Regions from separate parts of the Sporofaciens sp. SGI.106 genome, predicted to be linked through region 2. Evidence: predicted binding sites of a transcription regulator. Region 2 holds the regulator's gene; the other holds the start of a gene.

Region 1 (16,394 bases), on a different contig from region 2:
GAATGATAGATGGTAAAACCGATAATGAAAGATGTGTTCTTTCTGGGACAAAAATCAGAACCTGCTACAAAGGCAGATCTGCAGGTGGGGAAAGATCTGCAGGATACCTTACAGGCAAATCGTTCCGGTTGTGTGGGTATGGCTGCAAATATGATCGGTGTGAAAAAGAGAGTCATTATTGTGAATATGGGATTTATAGATATTGTGATGTTTAATCCGGTACTGCTAAGCAAGGATACTCCGTATGAGACGGAAGAAGGATGTCTCTCTCTTACCGGTGTGAGAAAAACTACGAGATATGAAAATATCGAAGTGGAATATTATGATATGAACTGGAAAAAACATCGACAGAAACTGAGTGGCTGGCCGGCACAGATCTGTCAGCATGAGCTGGATCATCTGGAAGGAATTTTAATTTAGCGGATTTTTGAAATAACAGGAGTGAATGCTAATGGCATCGGAACGAACGGACGAATTATATAAGGTATTGCTGGACAGAGGATATCCTAAAGAGTTCTGTGCGAAAATATCCTATAATAATATGAATACAGGTAGGCATATACTCTGTTGATGAGTTAAAGAAAGTTGGTGCTAAGGCAGCTTGGTAAAAAATACAAGAAATTGATGAGTCGGCTTGTATCAATCGGTTAATGGAACTGGAAGGTGCTATTGAAGGGATAAAGAAAACAATACTGCCAGATGAAGTGAAAGCTGATTTGAAAGAGTTTTATCAGCGGAACAAGAAATAAATATTAACACTTCCCACACCTCTAAGGTGCGAACTTTATTTGGGGTATGGAAGAGGAGGATTCAATGAAGAATAATGAAGTAGTGTTCCTGGATTTTTCTCATATATACAGTGAAGAGACGAAAGAGTGGGTTCAGGAAGCAAGAAGACTGGACTTAAGTGATATCAATGGGACTACTATGTACTGTACCAGGGAGGCCGAAGAAGAAATCAGGCACCGTCTTGAGAAAAATGGTCCGGAAGGAATCCACTTTCTGGATAATGGGAATTATCATTATGTTACGAAGTTTTTCGTGGAAAAGATAAAACAGCCATTTTCATTAGTTTTATTTGATCATCATTCTGATATGCAGCAGCCCATGATTCATGACCTGACCAGTTGTGGAAGCTGGGCTGGGGAACTATTGCAGAAAAATCAATTTTTAAAGCAACTGATCCTCATTGGTCCGTCGCGCCAAAGCCTGAAGAAAATTCCGAAGGAACGGATGGAAAAACTTGTTTGTATAAGCATGCAGGAAATTGAGGTGGAAGATATGGAGGAAGAAATCCAAAAAATCCGACAGAATCTGCCGGTTTATATTTCCATTGACAAGGATGTATTGGACCGCTATAGTGCCCGTACAAACTGGAGTCAGGGAACGATGTCCGTTGCAATGCTAGAGAGGATATTGAAAGAAGTCTTTCTTTGCCAACAAGTGATCGGAGTGGATATCTGTGGGGAGTGTGACCTTTCCGAACCATTTGGGGAACTTCTGGAGGATGAGCGGATCAACCGTACGACCAACCGATTACTGTATGAATTTTTGCAGGCACAGTTTTCCAAACAGTAGTTAATTCCTAATGCTTGTACTCATATTAAAAACCTCCTTCGGAATATAATTGGTTTTTAGAAACAGGCAGGGCCTTTTATGCCCTGCCTGCCTGTAAGAAAAATCTTTTTCCTTCCTTTGTTCTATGTGCAATATAACACGAATATCAGCACTCGTCAATAGAGAGTGCTAAAAAATATGTGGAGATTTTGTGAACTTTGCGAAATGAAATAATTACTGATCTCAGATTATGAGGAACAGAGCACTGAATTACGGGAAAAATATAATATGAAAAGAGCAGAACTGGAGATATTATACTTCCTCTCAAAATGCGGAACACATAATACCGCTACGGATATCTACCATCAGTTAATGATGAATCGTGGACATATTTCACAGGCAGTTGACAGTCTCTGCAGGAAAAATTATCTTATTGCGATACCGGATAAGAATGATCGAAGATGTATTCATTATGAAATAGCTGATTTTGCGAAGGAACTGGTAACAGAAATGACGAATAGAAGGGAAGCAATGAACAGTATGATTTTAAAAGGTGTGTCGGAAGAAGAATTGAAGGTTTTTTGGGCAGTATCGGAAAAAATCAGGAATAATATAAATGAATTAATTTAATTGATGAAAAGATGCAAAGTAATGATTAAAGTGCTTTGCATCTTTTTTTATTATTCCGAAAAACTATTGACAAGAAAAATACAGGCGATATAATGTTTTAAAATTAAAAAGTTTAAAAACAAAATGTGTTTCGGCAGAAACATATTTTTTTGCAAAACGCGGTGGCACTCAACTAAAAAGAGTGCAAACAAAAGAAAGGCGGGTTATTCACATGAGATTAAAACCATTGGGTGACAAAGTAGTTCTTCAGTATCAGGATGTTGAAGAAAAGACAGAATCAGGAATCATTCTGCCAGACAGCGCAAAAGAAAAATCGCAGGAAGCTGTAGTAATCGCAGTTGGTCCGGGAAAATGTAAAGACGGACAGAAGGTTGCCATGCAGGTAAAAGAAGGAGATAAAGTCATTCTATCTGAATATGGCGGAACAGAAGTAAAAATTGGCGACGAAGAATATAAAATTGTAAGCCAGGACAATATTCTGGCAATTGTAGAGTAATAACTGTTGAAAGAAGGAAATTATCATGGCAAAAGAGATTAGTTTTGATATTGATGTTCGAAAAAAGATGGAAGCCGGCGTAGACAGACTGGCAGATACAGTAAAGGTAACATTGGGACCAAAAGGAAGAAATGTTGTATTGGATAAATCTTACGGTGTACCATTAATTACAAACGATGGCGTGACCATGGCAAAAGAGATTGAATTGGAAGATCGTTTTGAAAATATGGGAGCACAGCTTGTAAAAGAGGTGGCTACCAAGACAAACGACATTGCAGGAGATGGAACAACAACCGCTACAGTTCTGGCACAGGCACTTGTGAAAGAAGGAATGAAAAATATTGCAGCAGGTGCAAATGCAATTGTTTTAAGAAAAGGAATGAAGAAGGCAGCAGATGTAGCTGTACAGGCGATTGAAGAAATGAGCCATCCTGTTACAGGTAAGGAACATATTGCAAAAGTAGCTGCAATCTCTTCCGGTAATGAAGAAGTCGGTGAGATGATTGCCGATGCAATGGAAAAAGTCGGAGAGAACGGCGTCATTACGATTGAAGAATCAAAGACCATGAAGACGGAGATTGACTTAGTCGAAGGTATGCAGTTCGATAATGGATAAAAGCCTCAAAAACTATCAATGCAACCTGTAGTTTACATTTAGAACTTCGATTGTGGTGGTCTTTCAGACATTAAACAGGTATCATTAATACGAACAAGTTGTTCAGATAGGAGGACGCACTATGACATTAGGCGAAAAAGCTATATGGGGTATGCCTCTGTGGCATATAGGTGATAACGCACGGGCTTTAATTGCTTTGGGAGATACCGAAGCCACAGGAAATGTATTTCAAAAAATCGGAGAGTTTTCCACACAGGACATTGCTGCTGTAAAGAAATCGCTTGATACAATTGTTCCGACCTACCTTTCGTGGGCAAAAGAGATAATTAAGCTGTTTTTATAAGGCTTATCTCTTATTTCTTCATGCTATAAGCTATCCAAAGGGGGCAATGATTCAGGCAACAGAAAATGGCTTGGTTTGGTATCTCTAATACGACAGATTCCAGTTCTTTTCTCGGACAGAGACTATCATTAGTACTGTTGTTACGGCGGCGATTAGTTTTTTGATTGGATTGTTGAAACACATTTTCTTAAATTGAGCAACATTTTGCACTTGCTACGTTAAGTAGCATAAATGTAATCGCTTGTTTCTTGTGGAATTCTTGCAGAATCGCTATGATGAGCGTGCAAACAAAAATGAGGAGGATTCAAAAATGAGTTTAGGAGAAAAAATCAGAGAACAAAGAAAACAAGCAGGTCTTTCACAGGAACAGCTTGCTGAAAAGTTAAATGTGTCCAGACAGGCAATTACCAAATGGGAAACGGACAAAGGTATTCCCGATGTTGCCAACCTGATTGCAATCAGTGATGAATTTGAGCTTAGCCTGGACGAATTGATTAAGGGAAATGTTACCGTAAAAAAGAAAATAATTGCCGATAGCTCTGCTAAGAAATGGCACATATTGGTTATTGTGTACTTATTGGCTATTGTGGCATATGTTGCCTATTTTGCAGTCTGCCATAGGATTTTGATGATTGGATTTTTGATTGCAACACTGTTTATGCTCTTTTTTGAACTAAGGATCTTTATAAAGGAGAAAATATACCGTCAGCAACAAGAAATGGTCTGAGGAAGATGACTGTATTTCCAACTGAAAGTGTTTAAATTTGAAATCGGAAACTGGAATTTTACCAAATACTAATATGATGTGAAGCAGAGTCGATGGATTTGTGAGAACATACAGACCATCGACTTTTTCTAACATTATAATGTTAGAAATAATTCACTTGATTATTGACTTAGAATAAAACATGTGATATATTTATAACACGCATAAGTTATAAATATATCACATGGAGGTTTTAGTTATGAAATCAAAAGTCTCATTGAAAGAATTAGTTGGAACGAAAATTGTTTATGCGCTTTTACTGTTTTGTTATTATTGGATGTGGGCAAGGCGGGATTGGCATGACTACTATATGTCCATTCAATATGCTGTTGCCGGGTTCACAATCATATTTTTCGTAATGCAAGCAGACCGTATTCGTAAGTATAGCAAGGAAACAAAGGATGAATTGGCTATTTGTAACTTAAGACGTGCAGATTCGATCTGCCTGAAAATTATGCTCGTTGTTACTGTCGTTATTGCCTTTGCAGGGGCAATTACAATCTTAGATGGCGTCATGGCAGGATATGCACTAGTCGGAGCAATCCTTCTTCTGGCAATTATTCGGTTTATCATTTTCTGTATTATGGACAGTAAGGGGGTCTAAGTATGGCTCTCAAAACGAAAGTTAAGGAATATCGTGAAAAAGCAGGATTGAAACAGGCTGATTTGGCAGAATTGGTACATGCAAGGCGTGAAACTATCGTTCATTTGGAGAATGGAAGATACAATCCATCATTGAAATTAGCAATGGATATCGCAAAAGTCTTTTCGGTTACTGTTGAAGAATTGTTTGAGTTTGTAGATGATGAGAAAAATTAAAACTAAATTATATTCATTTGCAATAATGATACCTTCGTATGATATCATTTCATACGGAGGTTTTCTTTTTTTACAAAAAAGGCGCAATCGGATGAATTTATATTTAATTTATGGTTTATGCCGCTGTCTTTTATTATTGGATTTTTTGTTGCGATGCCGTTACATGAATTTCTTCATGCTATAAGTTATCCAAAGGGGGCAATCATTCAGAAAAAATGGAACATGCCCAGTCTGTGATTGACAAAGTATAAATACTTGTTATAAATATATCTTATAAGATTAAAGGACGGAATAAAAAACAGATTGCTTCACAGGCTGTGCCGGACTGCATTACCATGGCAATCTCACTTGCTGTTTATTGGAAGGTCAATCAAGAATTGCATAAGATCTCAAGTTAGATTCCAATTTATTGAGCACAAATAATGTTAGGAGAAACGCATTCAATGGAAAAACATCAGAGGAATATTATTGTTGAAGATAGAAATGAATCATATAGATTAGTTTCAGATTGTTCAAGGTGCAGTGGATTATGTTGTATCGCATTGTACTGTTTTAAATCAGATGGATTCCCACAGAATAAACCGATAGGAAAACCTTGTATAAATTTGATATATAGAATGTTTCAGTTGCGTTTTTTCCTATATGAGAGTAAGAAGCTGGCTTCATCTGAGATACTATTGCCGGAAATAGAACAACTTCTGCAGAAGAATGATGCAATTTGCAAGCTATCCATTGAGGAAATGCTTCATTATCCTATCGATTCTTACCAGGACAAGGTTAATTATATTTTGAAAAAGTCTTGTGTTGAATTAAAAAAATTTCTCGGAGTAAAAAAAGTAACAGAGACAAATTTTCTTAACCGGAATTTTAGAGGGAAAAACTTGAGTGGTTTTGATTTTAATATGAAACCATTGATTGCATCTGATTTTCATAATTGCAAATTGAAAGGTGCAACTTTTATTAGGACTGACACAAGAGATGCAAATTTTGATGGGGCGGATTTAAGGGAAGCTGTGTTTCTGTCGCAGGGACAGATAAACGCAGCTAAAGGGAGTCGCAGAACAAAGCTCCCAAAGCATTTGAAATATCCTGTCACATGGAAATAACAGACAATATGCGCTCATAAAGTATTATGGAATATGTGTGGAGCATATCTACGCAGCGTAGAATCCGCTGAAATTCACCATTATCTACGAGGCGTGGGTGTGAAGTTAAATAAAATTGAAGGATAATCAATTCAGAAAGGAGGAAATCAAATGGACCAAATAAAAATTGGAAAATTTATTGCTGATGAGAGAAAGCGAAAAGGATATACACAGAAACAGCTGTCTGAAAAATTAGAAATCAGTGATAAGACAATTTCAAAATGGGAACGTGGAAATGGTTTTCCGGAAGTATCATTGCTATTGCCTCTGTGCAATGAGTTAGAAATAACAGTGAATGAACTTTTATCCGGAGAAAGAGTTTCTGAAGAAGATTATCAAAAGAAAGCGGAGGAAAATATGGTGAATTTAGTAAAAGAAGCACAGGAAAACAGAAAGAAAATTATTTTATCAGCAATGGTAGCGTTACTTACTTCAATTGCGGCTATCCCTTTGTTTGTTTTGTCGGGAGTACTGGCAATGGAATCCTGGATGCGGCTATTTCTTATTATTTGGGGGTTATGTATACTTGTAATCGGGATTGTTATTGCCTGTGTTCTTGACCGAGATGCAGGAGCATTTGAATGTCCGGAATGTAAAACTCGATTTATTCCAACTATGAAGGATTATGTTATGGGACCCCATACCCTTACAAAACGTAAACTGGTTTGTCCAAATTGTGGAGCACACAAGTATTGTAAAAAAGTGCTGACAAAATAAAGAATTATAGTGGAAAGTAAAACACAAGATTATATCTGAATAAAAGACATAAAATAGCCCTTCTCACAAAGAAGGGTTCAGACTGTAGACAGGCAGGAACATTTTGTCCTGCCTGTCTGAATTATTAACCTTCAATAGAAATGGAGTGGGGGTCATTCTCCAATACTTTTTGTTCTTTCGGAACAGTAAAGGATAGAATACCATTCTCAAATTTCGGATGAATGTCTTCTTTTTGAACATGTTCACCTACATAGAAACTTCTGCTTACATTTCCGGCATAACGTTCACGGCGGATGTATTTACCTTTTTTATCTTTCTCATCTTTATCCAGTCCTTTTGCAGCACTTACTGTTACGTAGCCTTTTTCAAGCTGAATCTGAATCTCATCTTTCTTAAATCCCGGAAGATCAATATCCACTTCATAAGTGTTGTCCTTTTCTCTGACATCGGTCTTCATAATATGGGAAGCATGTTTACCGTATAATTTCTTATCGATGTCCGGAAAAGCAAAACCATCCATAAAATCATCAAATAAACTTTCTCCAAAAATACTAGGCATTAACATAAGTCATATCTCCTTTCATGACATAAACTGAAGTTTGCACTATCGGAGAAATCCGAAGTGTTGATTTATGAATATCGGGAAGATAATTATTTCTCTTCCCATGTTCTATTTGTACTATAACACATATGTTATCACTCGTCAATAGCGAGTGATAATAAAAAGTGTGAAAATTCTGTGAATTTAGATGAAAGAACTTTTTTATTAGCGAGGATATGCGGTGGAAAGGACATAGACAAATAGAAAATAACACGTTATAGTAATACTAGCTTTATACGAGGAGGAGTGTATATGAAGAGCATATTTCTTACAAGCAGTCCTACCGGACCGCTGGATGGAAGCAGACCGGCCGAAGGTCTGGATGAAATGAATGATTTTGTGATTAATCTGAAGAAATTGTGGAAGAAAGATTCCAGATGTTTGATGATTACGGCATTTCCGGCTTGTTTTTGGGAAAATGATGAGATGACAGCCTTTTTTGCCGGAGCAGTAGAAAAATCAGGTCTTAGTATTAGCGACTTTGATTTGTGGGATGACAGGACAATCGATTTTTCACAGGAGATCCTGGCTTCTTATGATGTGATTTTCCTCGGAGGAGGTCATGTGCCGACGCAGAATGCTTTTTTCCGGAGAATTGGTCTGAGAGAAAAGATACAGGACTTTGAAGGCATTATTATAGGAATCAGTGCAGGCAGTATGAACAGCGCGGATGTCGTATATGCGCAGCCGGAACTGGAGGGAGAATCTCTGGATCAGAATTATCAGCGTTATCTGCAGGGGTTGAATCTTACAAAAATCATGATTCTTCCGCATTATCAGATGGTGAAAAACAGTATTCTGGATGGAAAGAGACTGTATGAGGATATCACATATCCGGATAGTATGGGAAAGGAATTTCTGATTCTTCCGGATGGAAGTTATCTGAGCATTGTGGATGGAGTGGAGACGGTCCGGGGCGAAGCCTGGACATTAAAAGATGGGATTCTTTTGGAAAAACGGACAAAATAAGAGGATGGAAAATGACATTAACACAGTTGAACTATCTAATAACAATTGCAGAAACGAAATCATTGAATAAGGCTGCAGAGCAGCTGTATGTGTCACAGCCATCTCTGACTAATTCTATGAAAGAGCTGGAAAGAGAGTTGGGGATTACTTTATTTAACAGGAGTGGAAGAGGGGTTACACTGACTAATGATGGAAGAGAATTCCTTCTTTATGCAAAACAGCTTTATGGGCAGTATGAAAATATTCTTGAAAAATATGGAAAAGGCGGTTCTTATAAAAAGAAGTTTGGGGTATCTACTCAGCACTATTCATTTGCTGTGAAAGCATTTGTAGATATGGCGAAGGAATTCGATATGTCAAAATATGAATTTGCTATCCGGGAAACAAAAACGGCAGAAGTTATCAGTGATGTCAGTACGATGAAAAGTGAAATAGGAATTCTTTATCTTTGTGATTTTAACCGAAAATCTATGGGAAAATTGCTACAATCTGCCGGGCTTGAATTTTCTCATCTCATAGAATGTCAGGCATATGTTTATATCTGGAAGAATCATCCGCTGGCGGGCGAAAAGGCAATCAGCTTTGAGCAGCTGGAAGGATATCCGTGTCTGTCTTTTGAGCAGGGGGATAACAGTTCTTTTTATTTTGCAGAGGAAATACTCTCTACGAATGAATATTCTCAGGTGATTAAGGCAAATGACAGAGCCACGATGCTGAATCTGATGGTGGGGTTGAATGGCTATACTCTCTGTTCAGGTATTATATGTGAAGAATTGAACGGAAGTGATTTTGTTGCAGTTCCCTTTGCTGATGATGAAAATAATAAAAACAGTGTGATGGAAATTGGATATATCACAAAAAAAAATACGCTGCTGAGTAAGATGGGTGAACTGTACGTTGAGAAATTAAAACGGTATTTAATAGATAATTGATCTTGATATTGGATAACAGGGAGTTGCTAATGGATTTGAATAAAGAAGTTTATAATTGCCTTCTGTTCCGGGAGATGGACAGGCAAAAAGCAGAGAGTATTATTTCCTCCCTTGGAGGCAGAATCAGACAATATCAGAAAAATGAGATGGTTATTTCTGAGAAAAGCATGGTAAACGAAATAGGAGTTCTTCTCTCCGGAGAAATCTGTAAGGTGCAGTTTTATTCAGATGGGACAGAACAGATGGTCCAGAAGCTTAAGCCTTCCTACGTAGTAGGGCTGGAGATAGCAGTCAGTGTGAAGAAAACAAGCCCGTATTCCATGTATGCCTCACAGCCGTCCAGTGTATACTGGTTTCCGGTCAGATGTATCGAGCAGCCGGGAACATTGGAGGATGGGGACAGAATCTGGTTTTATCAGAGAATCGTGAAATTTCTTGCAAATGAAGATATTCGTAAGTACCGCAAGATAGAGATTCTGTCCTCCGGAAATGTAAGAGAAAAGATAGAGAAGTATCTGAAGATACAGAGGCTGCGCTATCAGAGCGATGATTTTTACATAGATTTTAACCGGGAGCAGCTTGCAAATTATCTGGGATTGAACCGGAGTGTGCTGTCACATGAGCTGAAGAAGATGGAAAAAGAAGGTATATTGACCGTAAAGAAAAATCATTTTATTTTATCGGACGAGAGATGGGTTTCCTGAGCCTGTCTCTCTTTTTTTACGCAATCTATTTTTTTGTGTAAAAATGTTGTTTGGACAACTTTAAAAAGTATAAAATGTTGTTATACTCATAAAAAGAAAGAATATCGTCACAAGGGAGTGGAGAAAATGAAACTGGTGAGAACAGAAGATGCCGTTGGGCAGGTGCTGTGTCACGATATTACACAAATTATCAAAGGTGTTACGAAGGATGCGGTTTTCCGTAAAGGACATGTGGTGACGGAGGAGGACATTCCGGTGCTCCTGTCTGTGGGAAAGGATCATCTCTATATCTGGGAGAAGGATGAGAAGATGCTCCATGAAAATGATGCGGCGCAGATTCTCTATGATATCTGTAAGAATGAACACATGCGTCCTTCAGAGATAAAAGAAGGAAAGATTGAATTAATTGCTGAGTGTGACGGGCTGTTAAAGGTGGACACAGAGAAACTGAATCGCATCAATTCTCTGGGAGAAATGATGATAGCCAGCCGCCACGGAAATTTTCCTGTGAAATCAGGGGATAAGATTGCAGGAACAAGGATTATCCCCCTGGTCATTGAGAAAGAGAAGATGGAGAAAGCAAAAGAGGAAGCGGGGGACAGGCCCATATTCGAGATACTTCCTTTTAAGAAACGGAAGGTTGGAATTGTTACTACCGGAAATGAGGTCTTCTATGGAAGAATTCAGGATACATTTACACCGGTAATTGAGGAAAAACTGGCAGAATACGATGCAGAGATTATTGCCCATGAGATCAGCGATGATAATCATGAGAATATAACTGCGCGGATACAGAAGATGCTGGATGCGGGAGCGGATATGATTATCTGTACCGGAGGAATGAGCGTAGATCCGGATGACAGAACGCCACTTGCTATCCGTAACTGCGGTGCGAGGATAGTGAGCTATGGGGCACCGGTGCTTCCGGGAGCGATGTTTCTTCTGGCTTATTATGGGGAGAATAATATTCCGGTCATGGGACTTCCGGGATGTGTCATGTATGCGAAGAGGACGATTTTTGATCTGGTGCTTCCAAGGGTGATGGCAGGAGAAATCCTGGAGAAGAAAGATCTGGATCTGCTGGGAGAGGGCGGCCTGTGTCTCTCCTGTCCGGTATGTACATTCCCGAACTGTGGGTTTGGAAAGTAACAGGGAGGCAAAACAATGCTGGAATTTTATAAGGCTGTGGAATCAGCGGACAGGAATCAGCAGAATCTGGTGGCAACGGTGTTGTCCGGGGAGAGTATTGGTGAAAAGGCACTGATATGCAATCGGAAAATCGTTTGGAAATCCTGCGAAAATGGCTTTTTTGATCAACATCGGGAAGAGACAGAAGCCATTGAAGAGAGCGGACGGTTTCGAATCGATGACCAGGAAGTGTTTTGTGAGATTCTCGGCCGTGAGAAGAAGATGGTAATCTGCGGCGGCGGACACGTATCGATTCCGATTATTCAGATGGGACGGATGCTCGGGTTCCATATTACGGTGTTGGAAGACCGGCCTGTGTTTGCTGATAATGCCAGAAGAGAAGGTGCTTCGGCTGTTTATTGTGAGCCATTCGAGGATGGGCTCCGGCGGATAGAAGGGGATGAAGACACATACTTCATCATCGTAACGAGAGGACACCGTTATGACCAGGTCTGTCTGGAGAATATTGCCCGGAAAAAACATGCCTATATTGGGATGATCGGCAGCAGAAAGAGGGTTAAGCTTGTAAAGGAAACCATTATTGCCAATGGAGGAGATCCTGCGGTTATAGAAGGAATTTACTCGCCCATCGGACTGGATATCGGCGCAGAAACCCCGGAGGAGATTGCCATTGCAATTATGGCGGAAATTATCGAGGTAAAGAACCGGAAGAAATGTGACGGTGGGTATCCGAAGGAAATTCTCAGGGAAATCTGCCGGGAGGAATCCGGCTGTGCCGGTGAAGGCGACAAAAGATGTCATCAGGTGATGGCGACCATTGTTGGAAGAAAAGGTTCGGCACCCCGGAAGGTGGGGACAAAGATGCTCATCTGTCCGGATGGAACGTGTATCGGGACAATCGGGGGCGGATGTGCGGAGGCGGAGATTTATCGGAAAGCACTGGAGTTTATCCGGAACGGCCGAACAGAGCCCGGTATTTATAAGGTGGATATGACCGGAGCAGATGCCGAAGAAGAGGGAATGGTATGCGGCGGCGTTATTGAGGTGTTACTGGAAATAATAGAATAAAAATAAATAACAAAAGAAGAGGAAAAATAAAAATGTTTAAAAAGATTGTAAGCAGTTTATTAGTGACGGTAATGGCAGGAAGTATGCTTATGGGATGTGGAAGCGAGAAGGCAGAACAGAGTACACAGGAAAACGAAAAGGAAGAAACGGCAGAGGCAGAAGAAACGGAGATTCAGGTGTTTATCGCAGCCAGTCTGAATACAGTTATGACAGAGTTGGCTAAAATGTATAATGAGGAGCATCCGGAGGTTAAGATCACCTATAATGCAGACAGTTCAGGTACTCTGATGACACAGATTGAAGAGGGATATGAATGTGATATTTTCTTTTCTGCGGCACAGAAACAGATGGACCAGCTTGAGCAGGACGAACTCCTGGTGGATGATACAAGAGCAAATGTTGTGAATAATCAGGTTGTAGTTGTGACACTTAAAGACAGCGGAACGAAGGTGACCGGTCTTGAAGATATCGGAAATGCGGGCAGTATTGCGCTGGCGGGCGGCAGCGTTCCGGTTGGAAAGTATACCAGACAGGCAATGGTGAATCTTGGTATGCTGAATGCGGCAGAGGATGTGTCTGCCATTTCCACAAAGGAAATATCGGATGCACTCGGCGGTGTGGAAATCAGTGAGCAGGATAATGTAAGTAAGGTACTGACAGCAGTGGCAGAAGGCTCCTGTGAGGTGGGAACGACTTATTATTCCGATACTTACGGATATGAAGATGAGTTGGTGATTCTGGAGAAAGTCAGCTATGATCTGACTGGTAATGTTATTTATCCTATTGCCCGGGTAAAAAATGACGAGGCAGATGATGCACAGGCAAAGGCGGCAGAAGATTTTCTGAAATTTATTTTGTCTGATCAGGCAAAAGCAGTATTTGATTCCTATTATTTTGATACAGATGTGGAGTAGGCAGAGGAAAAGCCGGGCGAATGCCCGCGGGAGAGAACGATGGCTGAGATTTTGAAAAATCTGGACTGGAGTCCGCTGTTCATTTCCCTGAAGACAGGGGTGGTAGCGACCGTAATTTCCTTCTTTCTGGGGATATTTGCGGCAAGGAAGGTGATAAAGGCAGCGCCGGGGAAAAAGGCATTTCTGGATGGAATCCTGACCCTTCCTCTGGTGCTTCCGCCTACCGTTGCGGGATTCTTCCTGCTTCTGATATTCAGCAGGAGGAGACCGCTGGGAATTTTTTTATATGAAAACTTTGATATCAAGGTGGTACAGACCTGGCTTGGGTGTATTATTGCGGCAACGGTCATTGCGTTTCCTCTTATGTACCGGAATGCCCGGGCGGCTTTTGAGCAGATTGATGTGAATCTGGTCTATGCGGCAAGGACTCTGGGCATGTCTGAGTCCAGGATCTTCTGGAAGGTGGTTCTGCCTTCTGCAGGCCCGGGAATTGCGTCCGGCACGATACTTACCTTTGCCAGAGCGCTGGGAGAGTATGGGGCAACCTCCATGCTTGCCGGGAATATTCCGGGGAAGACGGGAACGATTTCCCAGAAGATTGCCATGGTGATACAGGATGGAGATTATGTGACTGCGGGAATCTGGGTTGCTATCGTAATTGTCATCGCTTTTGGAATTATTGTTCTCATGAATTTGATTTCCGGCAGGAAGATGAAGCATGTGAAGCGGTGGTAGAGGAGAGAAGAAGATGGGAGTAAGTATTAATATCAGGAAGAATCTGGGAAGCTTCTGCATGAATGTACAGTTTCAAAGCGAAGCTTCCCGCATTGGTATTCTGGGGGCCTCAGGATGCGGAAAAAGTATGACGCTTAAGAGCATCGCAGGGATTGAAACCCCGGATGCGGGAGAAATTGTCATTCATGACCGGGTGCTCTATCATGATAATCAGAAGGTAAATGTAAAGCCTCAGAAGAGAAATATCGGGTATCTGTTTCAAAACTATGCTCTCTTTCCAACCATGACGGTTGAGAAAAATATTGCCGCGGGACTGAAAGGAACGAAACAGGAGAATCAGAGACGGGTTAGGGAGATGGTTCAGAGATTTCGCCTGGAAGGTCTGGAAGAACGGCTTCCGGGAGAGTTATCCGGCGGGCAGCAGCAAAGAGTGGCGCTGGCGAGGATTATGGCTTATGAGCCGGAGGTCATCCTTCTGGATGAACCATTTTCAGCGCTGGATATGTTTTTAAAAGACCGGCTTCAGCAGGAGCTTATGGAGATGCTGAGGGATTATGAGGGAACGATCATCATGGTGTCTCATGACAGAGATGAGATTTACCGTTTTAGTGAGGATCTGGTCATTATGGATCAGGGAAAGGTGGTAACGAGCGGAAAAACGAAGGAAATCTTTCAAAATCCGGGGAAGGTGGAGGCGGCACGTCTGACTGGCTGCAAGAATATTTCCAGAGCGAAAAGGCAGGGGGAGCATGCGTTGACTGCCCTTGACTGGGGTGTGGAACTGTGTACGGAGCAGAAGATACCGGAAGGTGTTACCCATGTGGGCTTCCGGGCTCACGAGTTCCTGCCGGTCTGGGGAGAGCGAAAGAATAACTGTATCAGAGCAGAAATAGCCGGCAGTGCACAGCTTCCGTTTGAAAAAAACTTCTATATCCGTCCGGAGACAGAGGATGCTTCGGGTATGGAAAATATCTGCTGGTTTCTGCAGAAAAAGCAGTGGGAAATACTGGAGAACAGAGGAATGCCGGATTACCTGCAATTTCCGGAGGAAAGTCTGTTATTCTTAGAGGAGTAGTGTTTACAACAAATATGGAAACTGGTACAATGATACTTAAATAAAAAATACAAAAGGAAGAAAAGAGCATGGAACTTTTAAAAGAGCGTATTCGAAGAGATGGTATCATTAAGCCGGGTAATGTGTTAAAGGTTGACAGTTTCCTGAATCATCAGATGGATATTCAGTTATTCAATGAAATCGGAAAGGAATTCAAGCGCCGTTTCGCGGATGTGAAGGTGGACCGGATTCTGACAATTGAAGCTTCCGGTATCGGTATTGCGGCTATCGTAGCGCAGTATTTTGACTGTCCGGTGGTATTTGCCAAGAAGACACAGTCTATCAATCTGGACGGAACGATGCTTTCAACACAGATAGAATCATTTACACATAAGAGAACGTATGAAGTGATCGTGGCAAGCCGTTTTATTCAGCCGGGCGAAAATGTTCTGATCCTTGATGACTTTATGGCAAATGGTTGTGCGGCGGTCGGGCTTGCAGATCTTGTGGCAGCTGCTCATGCGAATCTGGTGGGAATTGGCATTGTTATTGAGAAAGGGCAGCAGCAGGGAGGTGCGATGCTCAGGAAAAAAGGTATTCGCGTGGAATCTCTCGCAATTATTGATGAGATGGATGCTGAAACTCAGAGCATTACATTCCGTGAATAGAAGTATTGAAGTTTATAATATTTATCATATCAGATGGGCAGCAGTGTCCATCTGTATTTACGTTACCATGCATACGCCAAAAAGGTCCGGAGGACCTGTTTTAGTAATGGTATATTTGGAGGAATGTGGAAAATGAAGCTGGTTGAGGGTGAATTTTCATTTCTAAAAGAAAAAGGGCACGTCATTTCGATTGTCGGGGCCGGAGGAAAGACGACTCTGATGTACTGGCTTGCCGAAACCTTTGCCGAAAATGGAGCCCGTGTACTTGTCACGACAACTACGCATATTTACCAGCCGGAGGAAGAGCATTGGGCGAAGAACTGCCGGGAGCTAACAGGACTTTGGAGTCGCGGAACCTATGCAGTGATGGGAACACCTGACGGAAACGGAAAATTAACCGGACTTCCGGAAGAAAAACTTAAGTCCTGTATGAAGATGGCGGATGTGGTTCTGATCGAAGCAGACGGAGCCAGAAGATTGCCCTGCAAAATACCGGCAGCCCATGAACCGG
Region 2 (16,394 bases):
TGGTTTTCCTTTTCCCTCATCGCCGGATGCCTGATTCAGGGAATTGCCTGTCAGCTCATCGAATCTGCGGAGTGCTTCTTTGGCTTCCGCGCTCAGATGTTCCGGTGTCTGGATGACAAGTGTTACATAGTGGTCGCCGCGAACCTGGGAATTTCTCACAGAAGGAACTCCTTTTCCTTTCAGGCGCACCTTCGTATCCGTCTTTGTTCCCGGTTTTACGTTATAGAGCACTTCACCATCTACCGTCTTAATACGGATATCTGCTCCCAATGCTGCCTGAGCATAAGTAATCGGAACGGTTGAGAAGATGTGCATATCCTGACGCTGGAAAATCGGGTGTCTGGATACGCTTACCTCTACCAGAAGATCTCCTCTCGGACCTCCGTTTACGCCCGGCTCTCCTTTTTCACGGATTCTCACACTCTGTCCGTTATCAATACCTGCCGGAATAGAAACGGAAATTTTCTTCTTACTGGACACATATCCTGTTCCGCCGCAATCCGGACATTTTTCTTTAATAATCTTACCTGTTCCGCCGCAATCCGGACAGGTCTGCACATTCTGAACGGTTCCAAAGAAGGACTGCTGTGTGTATACAACCTGGCCTTTTCCTCCACATTTCGGACAGGTCTCCGGAGATGTTCCCGGTTTTGCGCCGGTTCCGCCACACTTGGTACATGGATCCTTCAGTACCACATCCAGTTCTTTTTCACAGCCAAATACCGCCTCTTCAAATGTAATGCGCACGCTCTTTCTAATATTCATGCCTTTCATCGGTCCCTGACTTGCACGGCCTCCTCTGCGGCCTCCGCCAAACAGATCTCCGAAAATATCACCAAAGATATCACTGAAATCGGCACCATTGAAATCAAAACCGCCGAATCCACCGGCACCGCCTGCACCGCCTTCAAATGCCGCATGACCGAACTGATCGTACTGACGACGTTTTTCCGGATCACTGAGCACCGCATAAGCTTCTGATGCTTCTTTGAATTTCTTCTCTGCCTCCGCATCTCCGGGATTCATATCCGGATGGTACTTCTTGGCTACTTTTCTATATGCTTTCTTCAAAGTTGCTTCATCAGCATCTTTGCTGACACCAAGCACTTCATAGTAGTCTCTTTTTGCTTCTGCCATGGTTCTTTCTCTCCTTCACAAAGTAGTCATTTTTACATGAGGAAATTCCGGGAGGCCCGGCAATCCTGCCAGGTTCCCCGGAATACATTTTATGATATACTTTTTAGACTTCTTTGTAGTCTCCGTCTACTACATCGTCGCCAGAGAATCCTTCCGGTGCCGGACCTGCTCCTGCTCCCGGATTCGGGCCTGCTCCCTGTGCTCCTGCTGCAGCTCCTGCCTGCTCATAAACCTTTGTAAATAATTTCTGAGCGCTTGCCATCAGTTTCTCTTTACCTGCTTTGATCTCTGCAACTTCTGCATCAGACATGCTGTCCATGTTAACCTTTGCAAGTAATTCCTCCAGAGCCTTGCAGTCTGCTTCTACTGCTGCCTTGTCAGCTGCATCAATCTTGTCGCCAACTTCTTCCATTGCCTTCTTGGTCTGGAATACCATTGCGTCTGCATCGTTCTTTGCGTCGATTCCTTCTTTACGCTTCTTATCCTGTGCTTCGAATGCTGCTGCCTCTTTTACTGCTTTCTCGATATCCTCATCGGACATGTTGGAACCTGCTGTGATTGTAATGTGCTGTTCTTTTCCTGTTCCAAGGTCTTTTGCGGATACATTTACAATACCATTTGCATCAATATCGAAGGTTACTTCAATCTGCGGGATTCCACGTGGTGCCGGCGGAATTCCATCCAGTCTGAACTGGCCGAGAGATTTGTTATCTCTTGCGAACTGTCTCTCACCCTGTACAACATTGATATCTACTGCTGTCTGGTTATCTGCTGCTGTTGAGAAAATCTGGCTCTTCTTTGTAGGAATTGTTGTATTTCTCTCAATCAGTCTTGTAGCTACACCACCCATTGTCTCGATAGACAGTGACAGTGGAGTAACATCCAGAAGAAGGATATCTCCTGCACCTGCATCTCCTGCTAATTTACCACCCTGTACGGATGCACCAAGTGCTACACACTCATCCGGGTTCAGAGATTTGCTAGGCTCTTTTCCTGTCAGCTGTTTTACCTTATCCTGTACAGCCGGGATACGTGTAGAACCACCAACCAGAAGTACCTGACCAAGCTCAGATGCTGTGATTCCGGCGTCAGACAGTGCTCTTGTTACAGGCTCTGCTGTCTTTTCAACCAGATCATGTGTCAGTTCGTTGAATTTTGCTCTTGTAAGGTTCATATCAAAATGCTTCGGTCCTTCAGCGGTTGCTGTGATGAATGGCAGGTTGATATTGGTTGTTGTTGCAGATGATAACTCTTTCTTAGCTTTCTCTGCAGCTTCTTTCAATCTCTGAAGTGCCATCTTATCTGTGGATAAGTCTACACCTTCCATTCTCTTGAACTCGGAAAGCATATAATCTGTAATCTTCTGGTCGAAGTCATCTCCACCAAGTCTGTTATTACCTGCTGTAGATAATACTTCGATAACGCCGTCACCAATCTCGATAACAGATACATCGAATGTACCACCACCAAGGTCATATACCATGATCTTCTGCTCTCTTTCATTATCAAGACCATAAGCCAGAGCTGCTGCTGTAGGCTCGTTGATAATACGCTTTACATCCAGACCGGCAATCTTACCTGCATCCTTGGTTGCCTGACGCTGTGCGTCATTAAAATATGCAGGAACTGTAATAACTGCCTCTGTAACCTTCTCGCCCAGATATCCTTCTGCGTCTGCTTTCAGCTTCTGAAGAATCATTGCAGAAATTTCCTGTGGAGAATATTTCTTTCCATCGATGGTTACTTTGTAATCAGTTCCCATTTCTCTTTTGATGGATGAAATCGTCTTCTCAGCATTTGTAACTGCCTGACGTTTTGCAGGCTCACCTACTAGACGCTCTCCTGTTTTTGTAAATGCAACAACAGATGGTGTTGTTCTTGCGCCTTCTGTATTTGCGATAACTACCGGCTGTCCGCCTTCCATAACGGCTACACAGCTATTTGTTGTACCTAAGTCAATACCAATGATTTTTCCCATGATTTATTCCTCCTGTTTTACTATTTTATTCTTAAAAAATGTTTTGGCTGTTAATTTGCAACCTTTACCATACTGTGTCTCACTACAGATTCACGGTACATGTAACCTTTCTGGAATTCTTCTGCTACGATGTTTTCACCGAAGTTTTCGTCCTCCACATGCATCACTGCGTTGTGGAAATCCGGATTGAATTCCTGACCTACTGCCTCGATCGGTTTCACTCCTGCCTCTTCCAGTGTGGTCATCAGCTGCTTATAAATCTTATCCATTCCCTGAATGAACGGATCTGCCTTTTCTTCCTCACTGACAGCTCCGAGACCTCTCTCGAAATTGTCTACTACCGGAAGGATTTTTTCTATGATATCTTTCGCTCCTATTTCGTACATCTGAGATTTTTCTCTCTCGGTACGTTTGCGGAAGTTATCAAACTCTGCCATCTGACGAGTCAGCTTATCGGTAAGCTCTTCAATTTTCTCGTCTTTTTTGTCTTTTTTATTTTTCTTGCCAAAGAACTTTCCTTTCTTTTCTCCGGCTTCTGCCTCTTCGGAAGCTTCGGTTTCTTCTGCCTCTCCTGCTGCCTCTGTCTCTTCAGATGCTTTTGCATCAAGAGGTTTTTCTTTAGAATCACCGGCATCAGAAGTTTCCTCTGCAACCGCTGCCTGTTCAGCTGCTTTTTTTGCTTCCTCGACAGCTTCTTTTACCATTTCTTCCTGGCTCTTTTCCTGATTCATTTCCTGATTCTTATCCAAGGGTTAATCCACCTTTCTTAACACTTTTTACTGTTTATGGAAAATCGCATCCAGTTCACTCTGCAAACGCTTCAGTGATTTTAATACATGTTCATAATCCATACGTTTCGGTCCGATAATACCGATTGTTCCCTTCATTCCTTCTCCCAATTCATAGGTTGCTGTCACAACACTGCAGTCCTTCATGGTCTGAACCGGCGTCTCATCACCGATATACACCTGAATTCCTGTATTTTCCTCCTGGGATAAAGTCTGGGTTACCAGTTCGGTGAGCTGCTGCTTTTCCTCAAAGGCACTGATGATTTCCTGTGCACTCTGTTTATCGGAAAGCTCCGGATATTTGAAAATATTCGTGGCACCGCTGGTGTAAATCTGCATATCTTCATCAACCTGAATGGCATCTGCCACTGCGTCCAGCACGTTACTGATGACCTCGCTGTGTATTCCTGCCTGTTCTTTTAATCTGGCGATCAGTCCCAGATTAATTTCTTCAATGGACATTCCATTCAGTGTAGTGTTCAGAAGCATATTCAGCTTCAGAAGATTTTCATTGCTGAGCGGTTCGTCAACGCTGATGATCTTATTCTTAATCACGTTACCACCAAGGACGATTACTGCAATGATCTGTTCATCATCTACCTGTGATAACTGAATGAATTTAATCTTGTTAGCGCTGTTCACCGGAGTAGAAACCATTGTCGCATAATTTGTATTCGTAGCAAGAACTTTCGCTGCCTGTTTCAGAAGCTGATCCATCTTGTCTGCCTTCTCCAGCATCTGCTCCTGCATTTCATTTAACTCCTGCTCCTTCTCCTGCATCAGCATATCTACGTAAAGCCGATAGCCTTTGTCGGAAGGAATCCGTCCTGCGGATGTGTGCGGCTGTAAAATGTATCCCAGCTCTTCCAGATCCGCCATCTCGTTACGAATGGTAGCAGAACTTAAATTCAGGTCCGTATATTTGGAAATAGTTCTCGAGCCAACCGGCTCTCCGGTTTCTAAGTATGTCTGGATAATTGCATGTAAGATTTTGAGCTTTCGTTCACCCAGCTGTTCACTGACCTGCATCTTTCCGCCTCCTCCCTAGCTGTTAGCACTCATTAAATTCGAGTGCTAATCTTTACGATTATTAATGTAGCACTACTGGTTTCATTTGTCAACACAGTTTATAGTTTTTTTATATTGGGGACGTAGCAAAATGCATTTTGCTACGTCCCCAATTGACATTCGTGGTGTACCCAACCGCCAATTCCCCTGTACCCATTTATTGGCTGTCCACTAAATTATAAGTTTCCACACATATTTTCTGTGCCCTTCGCTTACCTATCTTTAAGGTTTCCGCTAATTTCTTAATGTATTCTTCTCTATTTTCCTCAAACACCTGCACCAACAAACTCAATTGCTTTTCTTCGAACATCTCCTCTGCAATCTGGAGCGCTATTTCACAATATTGTTTATTCATATCATCCGGATAATCTATGAATATCTCAGACTGACGTTCTTTATGAAATGCGTCAAAAGCCTGGAAATCTTCGAAATGTTTCTTGTACATCAAAACTGCCTTTTCGTCCAGTATTCCTGTAGTTTCTGTCATATAATCTGCCATACTGCTATATTTATAGCGAACAGGATTCTTTATCATCCCCGCTTTTACCGGATTTAAATGAATATATCTCAAACACGTCCAGAAATACCTCTCATTTTCGATACATTCACTCATGAAGCGATTCTGGAACACATGTCCATTACGGTGGTGTTTATAATTATAATAAGATGCGTATTCGGCCAAAACTCTAGCCATGAATAAAGATAACGTTTCGATTTCTGCCCTGATAATAAAATGAGCATGATTAGACATAATACAATATGAATATATTTCAACCTTGATTTTTCCTAAAGTCTTTAGAATAATACTCTTCAAGAATATTTTTTCACGCTGCATATTAAATATTTTCTCTTTATTGATACCTTTTACTACAACGTGATAAATACCGGTTGTACTCTTCTTTCTTCTGTGTGTTGCCACCTTATCCCTCCTTTTTATGCAATTAGGGACAGGTACAAATACAATTGGGTACACCACAAATGTTAATTCAGGACGTAGCAAAATGCATTTTGCTACGTCCCCTTTTTTTAGCTAAGTTCAACTTTTACTGCCTCTTCCGGCTTAAACTCATTCTCCAGATCATAGATATTGTGTCCTGTAGATTCTCCCAGAACTCTTCCCTCCAGAGAATAGCAGCGGATAAATCTCTTCACATCGATGCTGGACCAGTGCTCTACATCCCAGCTCATGTATCCGTCTGCATCTGATTTTTTCTCTCCCAGATACAAGTCTACCTGGCGGCCGTTTCTCATCAACTCAATGAGACCTTTGGTTCCATCCACTTCTAACTCTTCTTTTTTTACTGAATCGTACACTTTCATGCTTATTCCCTCCAATGCATTTTTGAAAATTCTGATACTAAGAATTATACCTTTTTTACCTGCTAATGTAAAGAGTCCCGCTCCGCGAGCAATAGCTTTTCACTATATTTAAGAAGCTTCGCCGTATCCTTCATCAATGCAGATATTCTGATATGCTCAAGTGCCGGAACATTATTCTTCATGGAATCATAGGTCTTCTCATCGATACGAAATCCAAACTGGATTGCAAAGCGGATTGCGCGGAATATTGTTCTTGGATTTTTCTCGATACTTCTTTCATCGCAGCATCTGATGATTTTATTTTCCATATCCTCTTTTCCACCCATGTAATCCACGATTTCCCGACTGTCAATATCATAAGCCATAGCATTCATGGTGAAATCCCGATTACATAGATCTTCTTCCAGACTATTTCCTTTGAATTTGACAAGATCAATTTTTTCATTATTAATGATAGCGATCACATATCCGACGATACTGCCGGATGCATCGTATTCAATGTTGTTCTCCTTCAATACCTGAACAATTTCTTCCGGTGATGCTGAGCAGCAGAAATCATAATCATCCGGCGTGCGTTCCAATAACATATCTCTGACGCATCCTCCTACTAAGTATATTTCATATCCCCTTCTTTTCATCAGATTATGTATCGTCACGACATAGTCCGGAAGTTCACAGTTGTGTTTATATGTTCTTTTTTCCTTCATTCTTAACCTCTTTTTCTTCTTCAATCCTTTATCAACCATTTGCAGGACTCAGCCTTTCAAGACTTGCTCGCGAGTCTTGAGAGGGATTCGGGCCTTTACTAATCCGAATCCCTGCACATCTTCGCACAGCGCATACTATGCCTGCTCCAGCACACCGGCATAAAGATTGTAATATATACCTCTTTTATCAATAAGCTCCTCATGTGTACCGGTCTCTACCACACGCCCCTGATCAAGAACTACGATTTTATCCGCATTTTTAATTGTAGAAAGTCTGTGTGCAATCACGAAAACGGTTCTGCCCTTCATCAATGTATCCAGCCCGCAGTCGATAAGCATCTCCGTTCTTGTATCGATAGAGCTTGTCGCCTCATCCAGTATCAGCACCGGGAATTGTCCGACAGAAGCTCTGGCAATGGCAAGAAGCTGTCGCTCTCCCTGGCTCAGAGCTGCACCGGCATGTGTCAGAACCGTATCATATCCATCAGGGAGATTGCCAATAAAATAATCGGCATTGGCCAGCTGTGCAGCCTTTCTGACATCCTCATCTGAGGCATCCAGACGTCCATATCTGATATTTTCTGCAACAGTGTCGGTAAATAAATGTGTTTCCTGAGGAACCATACCTGCAGCACGCCTCAAATCCGACTTCTTAATATCCCGGATATTGATGTCATCAAAATATATTTCTCCCGAACGGATTTCATAAAGCCTGTTCAGCAGGTTAATGATTGTCGTTTTTCCCGCTCCTGTAGTGCCCACAATAGCAATCTTCTGTCCCGGTTGGGCATGCAGATTAAAATCCCGAAGCACGGTCTGATTTTCCGTATAACCGAATACAACATGTTCAAAGGAAATCTTTCCCTCACAGGGTATGCAGGTTCCATCTTCCAGTTTCCATGCATATTTTCCTGTGTACGTTTCACACTCCTGTACGTGTTCGCCATCCATTGTGCAGTTGACAAGTGACACCTTTCCTTCATCGATTTCCGGTTCCTGATTCAGAAAATCAAATACTCTCTCTGCTCCTGCCAGTGCTGAAAACAGATTATTTACCTGCTTGGAAATTCTGGTTACCGGTGAGATCAGGTTCCGGTAATACACAAGAAAGGCTCCGACCGTGCCCACATCCGCCGCGCCATACAGGGACAAGGCACAACCGCAGGCTGCCACGATCGTATATCCGATATTCGTAAGTCCCTTTGTGAGACTGAACATGCTGTCAGCAAAAAAATCCGACTTACCGGCTGTCTGAAAAAGCTCTTTATTGATATCACCGAATTTCTTCTTTACTTTTTCTTCCCGTGTAAATGCCTTTATCTCCATTTTACCATTGATCATTTCCTCCCCGTAAGCATTCAGCTCACCAAGAGAACGCTGCTGACCGATAAAATACACTGCTTTGTTACCAACCAGAAACTTTAAAGTCAGGGCAAGAAGTGACACACATAGAACAACTACTATTGCCAACGGAATATTTACGAAGAAAATGGTCAGCAAAATGGATAGGCACGTAACCACTCCTTCAATAATTCTTGGAAAGCTCTGTCTTAACATATTGCTTAATGCATCCACGTCATTAGAATAATAGCTCATAATCCTTCCATTATTGTTCGTACTGAAATACGAAACAGGAAGCTTTTCCATTGCCTCAAACATTTCGCTTCTGACCTGACACATAATATTATTACTGATTCCGGCCATAATACCATTCTGTATAAATAACGTTGTTACCGAGCAAAGATAAAGCACCGCCATGATAGACAGTATCCGCAAGAATCCGGACATATCCGGATTTTTCTGCCCAATCAGAGGCACAATATAATCATTGATAGCCGGTTTTAGATAATAGGTTGCACGTACACCGCTTATGGAACTGATAATTACACATATAAAAACAATGAACAGGCGCACCCTGTAGGAAGCCATGTATTTGAACAACCTGAAAAAGACCTGTTTAGCATTATTCGGTTTGTTTCTTTTCTTACCGCCCATATTACACTGACCTCCGCTGACTTTCATAAATCTCACCATATATCCTGCTCTTGGCCAACAGTTCCTCATGACTTCCGACAGCGTCTATTTCTCCGTCATTGAGCACCACAATTTTATCGGCATTCTGTATAGAAGACAAACGCTGCGAAATCATAACAATCGTTGTATCCTTATACTCTTTTAACAGAGAATTGATGATTCTTCCTTCTGTAGCATTGTCCACAGCACTCAGGCTATCATCAAAGATGAGGATTTTCGGCCTTTTCAACAATGCACGGGCAATACAGAGTCTCTGCCTTTGCCCGCCGGAAACGGTCAATCCTCCCTGTCCAATCTGCGTGTCATATCCGTCCGGAAACGACATGATAAAATCATTGGCATCAGCTGCGCAGCAGGCCTTTACAATTTCCTGAGGGGATGCGTCTTCATTTCCCCACAGAAGATTCTCTTTTATCGTCCCGGAAAAAAGAACACAATGCTGGGGAACCAGTCCGATTGTCTGCCGCAGCGTTCCAAAACTGTAATCCCGTATATTCCTGCCGCCAACCTCAATCGTTCCACTCATACACTCATAAAATCTGGGAATGAGATTAATCAAAGAAGTTTTTCCCGAGCCGGAAGAACCGGTAATCCCTACAAATTCTCCTGATTTGATGTGAATACTAATATTCTTCAAAACCCGTTTTGTCTCATCATTATAGTAACTGAATTTTACATTTTCAAAAATGACCGAGCCATCTTCCGGTAAAATGTCAGCATTTTCCATATCTTCAAAGGCGGGTTCTGTATTGATAATCTCGAAAACTCTATCCAGAGAAATCTGTGCACTCAGCACCGGAACCATAATCAGTGCAACAATATAAATCTGCAAAAGAATCTGATTCGTGTAACTGATCACACAGAAAAGGTCTCCCGCCTGCATGTTGCCGGCAATAATTGAGCGGCCCCCCACATACATGATCAGGAGGATGCAGATATTCATTACCATGTGAAGAAGCGGGTCATTTAATACCGTAATGCTTTCTGCCGCAAATGATTCTTCCTTAAGCTCGTTAGCTTTTCTTATAAACTTTTCATTTTCATACTGCTCTCTGGAAAAGGCCTTGACCGTTCTCTCTGCCGTCACAGCCTCCTCCAATATGTTACTCAATTCATCATACCGCACAAACATCTGGCGATAATGCTTTAAGGCTACCCGAACAATAAAGAAGAGGATAACTACAAACAACACGGCAGCAACAATAAATATCCATGACACATTTGCATAGACACGGACCGTCATAAAAATGGTACATGCGATCATAATCGGACATCGAATCATGGAATGATACATTCCCAGAGCTTTTTTTATAAAATTCATGTCTGTGGACATTCTGGTAAGAATCGTCGCAGGCCCATATTTGTCAGTATCAGAAAAGGGAAGCTCCTGAACCTTCTCAAACAGGGCGTTTCGAAGATTTCTGGTAATCCCCGATGACCAGGTCGCAATCAGATAGCTTTCCAGCATCCCCACAAATACAAGTATGACAGAAGCACCGATCATGAGCACACCTTTACTTATGATAATACTCATGTCCTTCCTGTTGATTCCCAGATCCAGCATATCACTCATAAGATATGGAATCAGAATTTCCAGTGCCACATCTACCAGAATGGCAAATGGCAGAAGTGCCAGAGCATATTTATATTTACCTGAATAATTCCATAATAATTTAATTCTTTTCATTATACATACTTCCTGAATTCATCAAGATACAGATTGATAAAATGTTCCACGTTTTCTTTCTTATAAAGAGACGCATGATATTTGAACAGTATCACAGGCTTCTCATCCCTGTCTCCTTCCAGCATGATGACGTAAAATACATTCGTATTTGCTTTATTATTGTTGATCAGAGACTCTGATCTGACACCATCCGGTATCCACTGATGTTCTGCCTTCTCGTCACATGGAATATAATTTACGGTAATTGTGTCATCCAAAACAGGACGGGTATCAAAATCTCCCGGTGACAGATCGCTGTATTCCATATTTTCCTGATTAATGCGGCGTACTTCCTGAATGATGGACTCCATACTTTCAAATTCGGACAGATCCATTGCCACCGGCAGGGCAGTGATCAAAAGTCCTGTCATATCCTGTTTCAGCCTCGTATTTCTGCCGCCGTACAGCCAGTTTACCACTTCCCTGCTGCTTCCATTGTAGCGTCCCATGGTTCTGAGGGTCAGCGCGATAAGAAACTCTAATGGCGTAGCATCAATTCCGGACAGCTTCGCCTTAAATTCCTCTGCTGAAACATCCAGCGTAACTGCAATTGTCTCTATCTCACAGGAGTCTTCATCATAATCAAATTCAGGATGACGATCAAAGGTTTCATCCGGTTTCACTATATTTTTTATATTACTTCTGATATCGGATAAATATTGTAAATAGGAGCAATAATAATCCGGAGCCAGCTCTTCGCCCTTCAGAACAGAAAAAATATCTCTTACCGTGATATCCATAGAGCTTTTATCCGAAATAATATGCTGCATGTCCAAAAACAGATAAATCGTTTCCGGCGTACAGTAAATCCTGCTTCGATACAAAGGACCGTCTAACAGATGAAATGGCTGTACCATTTTCTGTTTTTCTTCCTCAAATTCTTCTTCCGAAAAATATATAATCTCAGGTACCGTTACCACTTCAGGCGCTATCCTCTGAACAACACTTCCGTCTTCCTGTCTGCTCAGGACCAGACTGTAGGAAGGATGATATCTGAGGACCTGATACACGGCTTCTGCCAGCTTCTCCGGATCCACTGTACCGGATGGGATGCTAATCAGCTGTGGTGTATTGGCCAGAACAATCCCCGGAAAGGATTCCCAGTATCCAAAATAATGCTTCTGATATTCACTCAGCTCGTAGGTTTTCTGTCTGTAAGCGGCATCATTTTTCCAATCGATATACTTACCTTTATTCAATTTCAATGCAATCTTCTTCGGTGTCCTGCTGTTTACGATATCCTTTACAAGAAGTCCGTCATCATCCAGCATTGCAATCAGCTCCATGACCGACAAAGAATCTCCTCCGATATCGAAGAAATCATCGTTGCGTCCAATTTTCGGAAGATTCAGTATTTTCTCCATCGCAGCACAGATCTTTTTTTCCTTCTCATCTGCCGGTGCCTCATAGTCGCGCTGATACGTCTTCTGTTGCGGCGCTTCCAGCCTCTTTCTGTCATATTTTCCACTGACAGTCAACGGGAATTCATCCATTTCCACAAAATAGGCAGGAATCATGAAAGGCGGCAGCTTCTCTCTTATGTTCGTCTCAATGACTTCCCGTGTCACATCTTTCCGGTCCGTAATATAGTATGCACAAAGATATGGCTTACCGGATGCATCCCGGAATCCTTTTACAATACTTGCTTTTACACCAGGAACGTTGCAGATTGCAGCTTCTACTTCAAAAGGCTCCACTCTCTGCCCGTTGATTTTAATCATCCAGTCTTTGCGGTTGACATACACAACATTTCCATTCTCATCCTTATATCCCATATCGTTGGTTCGAAGCCTGGTCATTCCGTTTTCAAGCTTCTCAAAGGCTTTTGCCGTTTCTTCGGGCTTATGATAATATCCCTCTGCCATATAACCGGTCACACAGATTTCCCCTTCTGTAAGATTCGGAACCTCATGTCCTTCTTCATCCAGAATTTCCACTGTAAATCCTCCAAATGCTTTTCCTACCGGTGTATTGTCGTATTTCTTATCAATAATGAAATATGTCAGAGCGGTAAATGCTTCTGTCATACCATAAATATTGTAAATCTCGTGCTCGTCCGAATGTATTCCTACAACTCTCTGCCCGAAAGTAAGCACTCTCTTCAACCCTCTGGTGTGTCCGAAAAAGCGGAGCATACCGGGATTGATGCCACTGCATACGATGTTATGCTTATTAAAGTAGTCCGTCATAAGATTCACATCCTTGCGAACCTCTTCACTCAGTAAATGAACCGTTCCTCCAAGATAGAGCGGCCCCAGGCAGTCATGAGAAAAAGCCGCAAAAGACATGGATACTGCCGCAGCTGCAATGATTTCGTCAAGTCCCTCAAACAGCATAGCAGAACGCTTAATATTTTCATCCACACACTTCATGCTGTAATATACCCCTTTGGGATGTCCTGTAGAACCGGAAGTATAATTCATACAGACAATCTGATCCCAGGGAATATCGTTTTCCATATAAGGTTCGAATTCTTCAATATCCTCAAAAAAGGATTCTGTGATTACCAGCGGTGAGCCACAGTCATTCATAATATACTGTATCCGATCCTCCGGGTATTCTAAAACTGCAGGCACCAGAGCCAGCCCGGCCCGGATGACTCCATAATAAGCGGCGACGTATTCCGCACATCTTCCCATGCGGATAACAATAAAGCTTCCTGCAGGGAAATCTAAACTTCTCAGCTTGGACGCAACACGGCCAACCAGTATATCAAAGTCTTTGTAGCTTATGCTTCTTTTCCCGTTCTGATCCACAATAGCGATCGTATTCGGGATTCTGTCTGCGGTTTTCGTAAGTACTTCAAGAAAATTCTCCATCATTTCCCGTCTCCTATTTCTGTTCTTTTCTCCATTCCCGGGCTGCATCTTTCAGCTCCTCCATAAACTGAGCCTTTGCCGGTCCGTACTTGGACGGCTCATCTGCATATTGGGAAATCAGTTTCCGCTTAAGCGCAATATATGCCTCCCTGGCTTCAGCGTTCGCTGTACAGTAATCCCTTAAATTAATATAGTCATTCCATTTCTTCGTATCCTTTAATACCACATGGATATGACATGCGCGTTCTGTCGTTCCCGGATTATCCTTATAAAACTCTCTCTGCCCTGTAATAACCTCTCCTGAATAATGGATACCAAGTTTTTCCAGGTCATCCACATATGGAAGCACATCTTCCAGATTGTTCACAGCAACCGCTATATCGATCAACGGTTTTGAGTACATCCCCGGAATAGCAGTGCTGCCCACATGCTGTACATCCACCGCATCCTTCATCACACTTTTCAAAACGTCTACCATCTCCTGACCGAGAACTGCCCAATTCGGATCATATTCCTCCATCTGAAGTTTTCCATCTTCTACACCAAGTCCCATTGTATCTTCCTCCTTTTTTGTATTTACCATCCGAAACCTCTATTAGTGATTCCGGATAAACTTCATCCACGCCTTGATTTCTTTTTCTTTTCCGTTGTCACTCGCCTCATAGAACCGCGTATCTTTTATTTCTTCAGGAAGATACTGCTGCTCTACAAAATGATTTGGATAGTCATGAGCATATTTATATCCGATTCCATGTCCCAGATTTTTTGATCCGCCGTAATGAGCGTCCTGAAGGTGAGCGGGAACCGTTGTCTTATAGTTTTTTACATTTTCCATGGCCGCTGAAATGGCATTTACTGCCGAGTTGCTCTTGGGTGCCGTTGCTACGTAGAGCACTGCCTGCGACAGTATAATCTGGGCTTCGGGCATTCCTACCCGCTCAACGGCCTGAGCTGCCGACACAGCTACTGTAAGCGCCATGGGATCTGCATTTCCCACATCCTCTGAGGCACAGATCATAATCCTGCGGGCGATGAACTTGATATCCTCCCCGGCATACAGCATTTTTGCCAGATAGTACACCGCAGCATCCGGATCGGATCCCCGCATGCTTTTGATAAATGCGGAAATGGTATCATAATGGTTGTCACCTGTTTTGTCGTAACGGACTACCCGCTTCTGGATACATTCGCTGGCCACATCCAGCGTCAGGTGTATCTTTCCATCTGCACTCCTCTCCGTAGTGAGAATGCCAAGTTCCACTGCGTTCAATGCATTTCTGGCATCTCCACCGGCAATGTCGGCCAGAAATTCCAGCGCATCCTCATCGATTACCGCCCGGTAGCTTCCCATCCCTTTCTCTGTATCATAAACCGCGCGCTTCAAAAGCACTTTAATATCCTCTTTATCCAGAGGATGCAGCTCAAAAATGCTGGAACGGGAAATGAGAGCCCCATTCACCTCAAAATATGGATTTTCCGTGGTTGCTCCAATCAGGATAATCGTTCCGTCTTCCACAAACGGCAGAAGATAATCCTGCTGCCCCTTATTGAAACGGTGAATCTCATCTACAAAGAGGATCGTCTTCTTTCCATACATTCCCTGCAGTTCTTTTGCCTTTTTCACCACTTCTTCCATATCCTTCTTGCCCGCCACCGTCGCATTGATCTGTGTAAATTCCGCGCTGGTGGTATTGGCAATCACCTTCGCCAAAGTGGTCTTTCCTGTTCCCGGAGGACCGTAGAAAATGATCGAGCTTATTTTATCTGCTTTTATGGCACGATATAAAAGCTTGTCCTTTCCTATAATATGCTGCTGCCCCACCACTTCATCCAGCGTGGTCGGACGGAGTCTGGAAGCCAAAGGCGACTCCTTCTCCATATTCTGTTCCCGCATATAATCAAATAAATCCATTTCCTCACCTGTCCTGTTTCTTTTCAAAATCACATCTGTCCAAAACTATTTCAGAAGATCCCGCACTGTTTCTCCTGCAATAAGAAGACCTGCCACCGGAGGCACGAAAGAAATACTTCCCGGGACCGATCTGCGGCTTCCCTTGTCTTCTCCTGTATCTCTCCCGGAAATATCCACAGGTTTTTCCTTAGAATATAATACTTTCAAATGATAAATCCCTCTTGCCTTCAGCTCCCTGCGCATAACCTTGCACAAAGGGCAGACCGAGGTTTTGCTGATATCCGTAATTTCAAATAATTCTCCGTGAAGCTTATTGCCGGTTCCCATGCTGCTGATCATGGGAATCCCCCGCTTTTTCGCCTCCTCCACCACAACCAGTTTGGCTGTGACGGTATCGATTGCATCAATAATATAATCTATTTTCTCTTCAAATAACTGTTCCACATTATCCGGCAGCACGAACATCTCATAGGTTTTCACCTGAATTTCCGGACAAATGTCCGCAATCCGCTTCTCCATTACCTTTGTTTTATACTGGCCTACCGTACTGTGATAGGCGATAGACTGGCGGTTAATATTGGTAAGTGATACCGTGTCGTTATCCACCAGTATCAGCCTTCCAACGCCGCAGCGGGCCAGCGCCTCGATACAGTGTGAGCCGACACCACCCACTCCCAGCACCATCACTGTGGCACTTTTTAATTTTTCAATTCCTTCTTCCTCCAATAAAAGCTCTGTTCTTGAAAATTCATTTATCATCATACAAACTTCTTTCTTACAAATTATGTAACAGTTCAATTTAAAATCAGCTCATCCACGGTTACAAATTCATATCCTTTTTCCTGCAGAATATCAATAACCCGAAGAGCGGCATCCACCGAGCTGTCATAGCAGTCATGCAATAA

The links. Region 2 encodes HrcA, which represses chaperone genes, less so after heat shock. Its sites were predicted from a motif close to TGTTAGCACTCNNNNNNNNNGAGTGCTAACA; they were not measured.
Region 1: ACQRCC_RS07690 (Hsp20/alpha crystallin family protein) is a predicted target of HrcA. The motif match lies at 7,781-7,811, and genes of this name have one in related genera.

What each region holds. Positions count from the first base shown of each region.
Region 1 is NZ_JBNPMZ010000008.1:2,372-18,765, forward strand. It holds gene ACQRCC_RS07630 (peptide deformylase) at 10-420, shown strand; gene ACQRCC_RS07635 (TfoX/Sxy family DNA transformation protein) at 621-749, shown strand; gene ACQRCC_RS07640 (arginase family protein) at 814-1,578, shown strand; gene ACQRCC_RS07645 (MarR family winged helix-turn-helix transcriptional regulator) at 1,846-2,187, shown strand; gene ACQRCC_RS07650 (co-chaperone GroES) at 2,399-2,683, shown strand; partial or broken gene ACQRCC_RS07655 (TCP-1/cpn60 chaperonin family protein) at 2,709-3,296, shown strand; gene ACQRCC_RS07660 (hypothetical protein) at 3,421-3,642, shown strand; gene ACQRCC_RS07665 (helix-turn-helix domain-containing protein) at 3,953-4,369, shown strand; gene ACQRCC_RS07670 (hypothetical protein) at 4,608-5,012, shown strand; gene ACQRCC_RS07675 (helix-turn-helix transcriptional regulator) at 5,015-5,227, shown strand; gene ACQRCC_RS07680 (pentapeptide repeat-containing protein) at 5,671-6,333, shown strand; gene ACQRCC_RS07685 (helix-turn-helix domain-containing protein) at 6,484-7,089, shown strand; gene ACQRCC_RS07690 (Hsp20/alpha crystallin family protein) at 7,214-7,654, opposite strand; gene ACQRCC_RS07695 (Type 1 glutamine amidotransferase-like domain-containing protein) at 7,943-8,659, shown strand; gene ACQRCC_RS07700 (LysR family transcriptional regulator) at 8,671-9,591, shown strand; gene ACQRCC_RS07705 (Crp/Fnr family transcriptional regulator) at 9,621-10,295, shown strand; gene ACQRCC_RS07710 (molybdopterin-binding protein) at 10,422-11,444, shown strand; gene ACQRCC_RS07715 (XdhC family protein) at 11,460-12,512, shown strand; gene modA (molybdate ABC transporter substrate-binding protein) at 12,545-13,426, shown strand; gene modB (molybdate ABC transporter permease subunit) at 13,466-14,161, shown strand; gene ACQRCC_RS07730 (sulfate/molybdate ABC transporter ATP-binding protein) at 14,175-15,236, shown strand; gene ACQRCC_RS07735 (xanthine phosphoribosyltransferase) at 15,305-15,883, shown strand; gene yqeC (selenium cofactor biosynthesis protein YqeC) at 16,016-16,394, shown strand, end outside.
Region 2 is NZ_JBNPMZ010000003.1:56,783-73,176, forward strand. It holds gene dnaJ (molecular chaperone DnaJ) at 1-1,137, opposite strand, end outside; gene dnaK (molecular chaperone DnaK) at 1,241-3,115, opposite strand; gene grpE (nucleotide exchange factor GrpE) at 3,166-3,846, opposite strand; gene hrcA (heat-inducible transcriptional repressor HrcA) at 3,892-4,932, opposite strand; gene ACQRCC_RS03395 (transposase) at 5,129-5,890, opposite strand; gene ACQRCC_RS03400 (hypothetical protein) at 5,998-6,291, opposite strand; gene ACQRCC_RS03405 (hypothetical protein) at 6,354-6,998, opposite strand; gene ACQRCC_RS03410 (ABC transporter ATP-binding protein) at 7,134-9,032, opposite strand; gene ACQRCC_RS03415 (ABC transporter ATP-binding protein) at 8,995-10,719, opposite strand; gene ACQRCC_RS03420 (AMP-binding protein) at 10,719-13,580, opposite strand; gene ACQRCC_RS03425 (GrpB family protein) at 13,591-14,160, opposite strand; gene ACQRCC_RS03430 (replication-associated recombination protein A) at 14,173-15,489, opposite strand; gene ACQRCC_RS03435 (tRNA threonylcarbamoyladenosine dehydratase) at 15,535-16,248, opposite strand; gene ACQRCC_RS03440 (polysaccharide deacetylase family protein) at 16,284-16,394, opposite strand, start outside.